One region of the Kitasatospora sp. NPDC127035 genome, then DNA from elsewhere that is predicted to be linked to it. Evidence: riboswitches for the same ligand, from Rfam matches in the RefSeq annotation. Region 1 holds a riboswitch; each other region holds the start of a gene.
The links. A riboswitch is a leader RNA that binds a small molecule or an ion and turns the genes downstream of it on or off. The one in region 1 is predicted to bind cobalamin.
Positions count from the first base shown of each region.

Region 1 (2,252 bases):
CGGCGGCCGTCGCGTACACGTACTGGGCGATCGGGGTGGAACCCACGAACCCGAGCGCCTGGACCCGGGGGTCCTCCAGCAGCGTGTCCACGGCCTCCTTGCCCCCGTTGACGACGTTCAGGACGCCCGGCGGCAGGCCCGCCTCCAGGAACAGCTCGGCCAGCCGCAGCGGCACCGACGGGTCCCGCTCGGAGGGCTTGAGGATGAAGGCGTTGCCGCAGGCCAGGGCGGGCGCCGCCTTCCACAGCGGGATCATCGCCGGGAAGTTGAACGGGGTGATGCCGGCGACCACGCCGAGCGGCTGGCGCATCGAGTACACGTCGATGCCGGTGCCGGCGCTGTCGGTGAACTCGCCCTTCAGCAGGTGCGGGATGCCCGCCGCGAACTCCACCACCTCCAGCCCGCGCTGGAGGTCGCCGTGGGCGTCGGCGACGGTCTTGCCGTGCTCGGCCGAGAGCAGGCGGGCCAGCGGCTCGCGTTCGGCCTCGACGAGCTGGAGGAAGCGCAGCAGCACGCGGGCGCGGCGCTGGGGGTTCCAGGCGGCCCACTCGGACTGGGCGCGCTCGGCGTCGGCGATCGCCGCCTCGGTCTCGGCGCGGCCCGCGAGCGGGACCCGGGCCTGGACCGTGCCGGTGTTCGGGTCGTAGACGTCGCCGAAGTCCCCGGAGGTCCCGGGGACGTGCTTGCCGCCGATGAAGTGGGTGAGTTCACGGACCATCACAGACCTGCTCTCGTCAGGGTGTCGGGAAGATCCGAGGGAAGGGCGCACGACGGACGCCCGCGCCGCGCTCGGGTGAGCGCACGCGTCGGGCCGTCGCCGGGCGCGGCGAGCCGTCAGGGAGACGGGTGTGCCGCAGCCGTCGCAGGATCACCAGGGTCGGGAAGGGCGCGGACCGGTGCCATGCGTGTTTGCTCCATCCTCGTGGACAACACGGAACACCCGCAGTCGGTATCCTGACTCCCGGATCAGCGCGCGTCGCCCGGCCTTCCCGGCTGGCTGCCAGTGGCTGGTACTGCGGCGACGCACTCCCCGGTCACAGTGGCGGGACCGTGCCGGATTCACACCGGCTTCCCTGCACTGCGGGCCTTGTCCACGACCATATAGTTGGACGTCCTAGTAAGTCCAGGGCATCCCTCGCCGCCGCCGTCCGTTCCGCGACCTCCTCCGGCGCGGCGACGTGGTTGTGGTCCGCGTGGAAGAAGTCCCTCACCTCGTCGTGCGGTTGGGCCGGTCGCAGCACCGGACCGGCGCCGGAGTCGCCGAGCTCCGCAACCCTCGTGACGGCCTCGCGGCAGCTGCCGTGCAGGGCGATCCTTCCGCCCGGCGGGGCGTGCCCGGCCCGGGTCCGACCAGCGCCCCCCGTCCGAGAACGAGTCCGGTGTCACGTTCACGATTCCCCTCACCGCACACCGGTCCCAGTCGGGTATTCCCGGAAGCCCGTACGAACGTCTCTCCATGCGCCTATGGTGCCCTTCTGCGAGGCCGCGCCGGACTTTTTCCCGACGGGCCGGGAATCCGCGGGGAACCGTCGGTGGAAAACACCGGAACAGGCCCGCCGGACGTATGCGTGAGAAATCTCGTATCACAGGATGGACGGACGCGTGTGCGATCCCACCGCTCTGGATAGCCTCCTCCCATGACACTCGGAATCCCTTCCAGACGAACCGATCACGCGGCATCCGTCCGCGAACTCCTGGCCACCGGTCGGCGTTCCTTTTCCTTCGAGTTCATGCCGCCGCGCAGCGCCGCGGCGGAGGCCGGCCTGTGGAACGCGATCCGCAGGCTGGAGGCTCTGGCACCCACCTTCGTGTCGGTGACGTACGGCGCCGGCGGGTCCACCCGGGAGCGCACGGTGAACGTCACCGGGCGGATCGCGCAGGAGACCACCCTGACGCCGACGGCCCACCTGACGGCCGTCGGCCACAGCGTCGCGGAGCTGCGGAACATCCTCGGGCACTACGCCGACCAGGGGGTCCGCAACATCCTGGCCCTGCGGGGCGATCCGCCCGGCGACCCGCTCGGCCCCTGGGTCCGCCACCCCGCAGGCGTGGCGTACGCCGCCGACCTGGTGCGGATGATCAAGGAGTCCGGCGACTTCTGCGTGGGTGTCGCGGCCTTCCCGGAAATGCACCCCCGCTCCCCGGACTGGGATTCCGAGATCCGTTTCTTCATCGAGAAATGCCGAGCCGGCGCCGACTACGCGATCACCCAGATGTTCTTCGACGTGGAGAAGTACCTGAGATTCCGGGAC
Region 1 covers NZ_JBHXDN010000030.1:69,266-71,517, reverse strand. The annotation lists gene ACFWIC_RS21350 (CoA-acylating methylmalonate-semialdehyde dehydrogenase) at 1-718, opposite strand, end outside; cobalamin riboswitch at 927-1,117, opposite strand; partial or broken gene ACFWIC_RS21345 (dihydropteroate synthase) at 1,333-1,458, opposite strand; gene metF (methylenetetrahydrofolate reductase [NAD(P)H]) at 1,638-2,252, shown strand, end outside.

Region 2 (2,252 bases), on a different contig from region 1:
ATCAGCAGCACCCGGCGGTGGCCGGCGCCGACCAGCATCCGCACCACGTGCGGGACCATCAGCCCGACGAAGCCGATCGCGCCGCTGACCGCGACGACCGTGCCGGTGACGGCGGCGGTCACGACGAACAGTTCGCGGCGCAGCCGGTCCGGGTCGACTCCGAGCGAGGCGGCCGTCTCGTCGCCCATCGCGAGCGCGTCCAGCCGCCCGGCGGAGCAGATCAGGTGGGTCAGTCCGGCGAGCACGGTGACGGCGGCGATCGGCACCGAGCCCCAGGTGGCCCCGCCGAGGCTGCCGAGCAGCCACATCATGGCGGAGCGGGCGGCCTCGCCGCGGGCGGCGGCGAACACCATCAGCGCGGTGACGGCGGAGAAGCCGTAGGACATCGCGGTGCCGGTCAGCACCAGGCGCAGCGGGGTGAGGCCGTAGGCGGTACGGGCCGTCAGGTAGACGAGCACCATGGCGAGCAGGGCCGCGCCGAAGGCGGAGACGGAGAGCGCCCAGACGCCGAGCGAGGCGAAGGCGCCCAGCATGAGCACGGCGTTGGCGCCGACCGAGGCACCGGAGGAGATGCCGAGCACGAAGGGGTCGGCCAGCGCGTTGCGGACCATCGCCTGGACCGCGACCCCGGTGGCGGCCAGTCCGGCGCCGACCACGGCGGCGAGGACGGCACGCGGCAGCCGGATCTCCCAGACGATCGCGTAGGCGGCGGCCTCGTCGGCCTCCAGCCGGCCGCCGGTCAGGCCGGCGCCGAGCAGTCGCAGCACCCGGGCCCAGCCGAGTCCGGAGGAGCCCACCGCCACGGCGCAGACCAGCGAGAGCAGCAGGGCCGCGGCCAGGCCGGCGGCCAGCGGCGCGGTGGGTGTCCGGCGTGTCCCGGGCGCGGGCGGCGCGGCGGCCGGTATCGGGGGTGCGGTGGCGGTGGTGCTCACAAGCGGCGCGCCTTCGCCTCGGGCCGGGGCGGCGCGGGGCGGCACGTCCGGGCGGAGGGTACGCCGGGGCGGCATCCCCTCGCAGTCCACGGCGAGTTGTCGGGAGGTCGGCGCCCCGGGGCGGTCGGACTCACGGTGCGGGGCACCGTTCACCGTTGCGGGTCAGCGCCGGATTCGCACCGGCTTCCCCTCGGGACGCCCAGGCAGCATAACAAGCGCTCCGGTCAGGTAACCCTTACCGGGGCGGGCGCGGACGCGGACCGCCCGGGCAGGCCGCGGACGCGGGCCTGGGCGGCGGCGGGGCCCGACCCGCGGAGAACGCACGGCCGCCCCCGTCCGGCGGTGCGGACGGGGGCGGCCGAGGGGTGCTGACCGGGGGTCAGCCCTGCTTGGTCTCCCAGAAGATCTTGTCGACCTCGGCGATCAGGTCGAGCAGGGCCTGGCCGGTGGCCGGGTCGGTCGACGCCTTGGCTGCCGAGGCGGCCTTCAGGGTGTCGTTGATCAGCTGGTGCAGCTGCGGGTACTTCTCGAAGTGCGGGGCCTTGAAGTAGTCGCTCCAGAGCACCGAGATGTGGTGCTTGACGGCCTCCGCGCGCTGCTCCTTGATGATGACGGCGCGGGCGCGGAAGTGCGCGTCCTCGTTGGCCTGGTACTTCTCCTGAGTGGCCTTCACCGACTCGGCCTCGATCCGCGCCTGGGCGGGGTCGTACACGCCGCAGGGCAGGTCGCAGTGGGCGTGCGCGGTGGCACGCGGTGCAAACAGACGAGAGAACATGGGAGTCCTTCCTTAGATCGTCTTCCCGCGGCCGAGATTACCCCGCCGGTCGCGGGGTTTCGCGATCGGGCGGCGGGCCTAGGGCAAAAGGCCGAGCCGGAACCCGGCCAATCCGGACACCGGCGGGTGACGGTCCGTACGGCAGACTTGGGAGCCGAGGACGCGGGCGCGAGCCGGGAGGACGAGTCGTGGCACGGAGCGCGGAACCGGAGGACGGCACCCCGGGGGGCGGCGCGCCGTTCGGGCTGATCGACGTGGCGGGCGACTCGATGGTGCCGACGCTGCGGGAGGGGGACCAGCTGCTGGTCCGGTACGGAGCACGGATCAGGCCGGGCGCGGTGGTGGTGTTCCGTCACCCGTTCCAGCAGGACCTGCTGGTGGTCAAACGGGCCGACGCCCGGCGCCCCAAGGGCTGGTGGCTGCTCTCCGACAACCGGCCGGTCGACAGCGACAGCCGCAGCTACGGCGCGGTCCCGGACGAGCTGGTGCTCGGCCGGGTGCTGCTGCGGCTGCGCCCGCGCCCGGCCTGGCTGGCCCCCGGCCGC
Region 2 covers NZ_JBHXDN010000015.1:49,976-52,227, forward strand. The annotation lists gene ACFWIC_RS13150 (iron ABC transporter permease) at 1-932, opposite strand, end outside; cobalamin riboswitch at 1,034-1,170, opposite strand; gene sodN (superoxide dismutase, Ni) at 1,312-1,707, opposite strand; gene sodX (nickel-type superoxide dismutase maturation protease) at 1,977-2,252, shown strand, end outside.
Region 2: another riboswitch for cobalamin. It lies ahead of ACFWIC_RS13150 (iron ABC transporter permease); the one in region 1 lies ahead of ACFWIC_RS21350 (CoA-acylating methylmalonate-semialdehyde dehydrogenase).

Region 3 (2,252 bases), on a different contig from region 1:
GGTGGCAGCCGCTCCCAGAACCCGGGGCAGCCGCAACTGCCAGACGATCTGGTCGTCCAGCAGCGTCACGTGCGGGTCGCCCAGCCCGAGACGGCGCACCACGACGTCGATCACCGTCCGGACCGGCTCGTGGTGCGAGCCCACGGCCAGACCGAGGAGCACGGTGGCCAGGAGCAGGGCTGCGGCGACGGCCAGGGCCGCCGCCGTGCGGCCCGGACCGGTGAGCCGCACGGCGGGAGGGGACGTGGCGGTCATGATCCCGGGTGCAGTCGGCCCAGTCCCGCCGACACCCGGGCGGCACCGTCGGCGAGCAGCACACCGGGGGTCGACTCGGAGAACGGCACCACCACGAAGGCCTTGCGCTGCACGGCGGTGAGCTTGCTCAGCACCGGGTCGCCCTGCAGATAGTCGATCTTGGACTGGGCCGTGTCCCAGTCGGCGTCCGCGAGCACGATGGCGTCCGGGTCCGCGGCGACGACCTTCTCCCAGCTCACGTTCTGCCAGGCACCGGGCAGGTCTGCGAAGACGTTGCGGGCCCCCACGGCGTCGAGCACCAGCTGAGGCCCGCCGTGGCCGGAGCCGACGAACGGTGCCTTGGTGTCCGAGTCGAACCACAGGACCTTCAGGCCCTTGCCCGCGGCCGTCGCCGTGAACTGGGCCAGCTGCTGCTCCTGCTGCCGCTGGATCGCGGCGGACCGTTCCGTGACACCGAAGACCCTGGCGACGTCGTTCAGTTCGCCCCACATCGCCTGCCAGGTCGGCGGCGGCACCTGGCTCTTGTCCGAGCAGCCGAACGGGGACAGGTACGACGGGATGCCCTGGCCGCCCAGCTCGTCCCGGGTGCCCGCGACCTTGTCGGTGAACGCGCTGGAGTAGGAGGCGTACAGGAAGTCGGGCCGCGCCGCGAGGAGCTTCTCCTTCGTCGGGTAGTCCTTGGAGAGCACCGGCACGGAGTCGTAGGCCGCCTTCCACTTCTCCGGGACGGCATTGTCGAGATAGGCGGTACCGGCCATGCGGGACTCCAGGCCGAGGGCCAGGGCCACCTCGGTCGCACCCTGATTGAGCGTCACCAGCCGCTCGGGCGGCGCGCCGACCGTCACGGTGGTCCCGCAGTTGTTCACGGTGACCGGCCCGGCACTGCCGGCCGTCGCACTGGGCGTGTCGGGTGCGGGGGCGCCCGCGCAGGCGCCGAGCACACCGGTGAACAGGAAGGCCGCGACCGCGCGGCCGACGCGTACCGGACCTGTGGGACCTACGGCACCTACGGGACGTGCGGAACGTATGGAACGGAACGGGTACGGCAGAGCGCTGGGCACGTGTTCTCCAAAACCCTCGTGGAACATGTCGCGCCGTGGCCGGTCTCCTGGCTTCCGCATCGACACGCCGCAGCCGACCTTCCCGGGTGGCTCTTCCAGCCGACCCAGTGGCCCTGACCGCTGGCAGAGCCGGTCAGCGAGGGCCGCGGCACTCCGCGGCAACAGTGGCGAGGGCCGCACCGGACTCAGACCGGTTTCCCGAACACCATGGCCACTGCAAGGTATCAGGCGTGGTCAGGTCGGTGTCGGTCGGTACCTGGGGCGATCGTTCGGATGGTTCGTCGGCGAGCGCGCCCGGGTGGCCGAGAACGGTCGGTCGGCGTCGCCGATCAGTTTCCGGGGCTCGTGGTCGGCGTCGGCCCCGGTGCCCGGGGCGCTGCCCTTCGTCTCCCACCCGGCCTTCCGGGCCGCGTCCGGGATCGGCCGGCGGCCACCTGGCGGGACCGCTCGAACATGATCCGGGGGCCGGTCGGCATCACCGCCCGGCCCCCGGATCACGAGGCACACCTCAGGGAACGCCTACCCGAGACCGGCCTTCCGGATGCCGTCCAGCCGCTCCGTGTCCTCGCCGAGGGCACGCAGGATGAGGTAGGCGGGCTCGCCGGCACCGGGCGTGCTCCCGGCGGCCAACTCCTCGTAGAAGAGCGGGATCCCGCGCCGCACCGCGTCGCAGCACTCCTCCTCGATGTCGGGGTGGCCGGCCGCCGAGGCGCTGAGGTCGGCTTCACCCTCCACGCACGCCATCAGCAGGTCGAGCACCCGGTAGCGGGCCGGCGCCGACAGCTGCTCGTGCTCCAGTGCCAGGAGGAGCATCGAGGCCATCGGCAGGGAGGCCTCGGAGAGGAAGCCCTGGGACTCGACGTCGCCCACCAGCCCGTGTCCCGACGCCTCCTCGGGCGTCCGCGCGGCCATGAGCCGTGCGAAGTCCTCCGGGAC
Region 3 covers NZ_JBHXDN010000011.1:66,331-68,582, reverse strand. The annotation lists gene ACFWIC_RS09875 (FecCD family ABC transporter permease) at 1-255, opposite strand, end outside; gene ACFWIC_RS09870 (ABC transporter substrate-binding protein) at 252-1,316, opposite strand; cobalamin riboswitch at 1,336-1,541, opposite strand; gene ACFWIC_RS09865 (WD40 repeat domain-containing protein) at 1,836-2,252, opposite strand, start outside.
Region 3: another riboswitch for cobalamin. It lies ahead of ACFWIC_RS09870 (ABC transporter substrate-binding protein); the one in region 1 lies ahead of ACFWIC_RS21350 (CoA-acylating methylmalonate-semialdehyde dehydrogenase).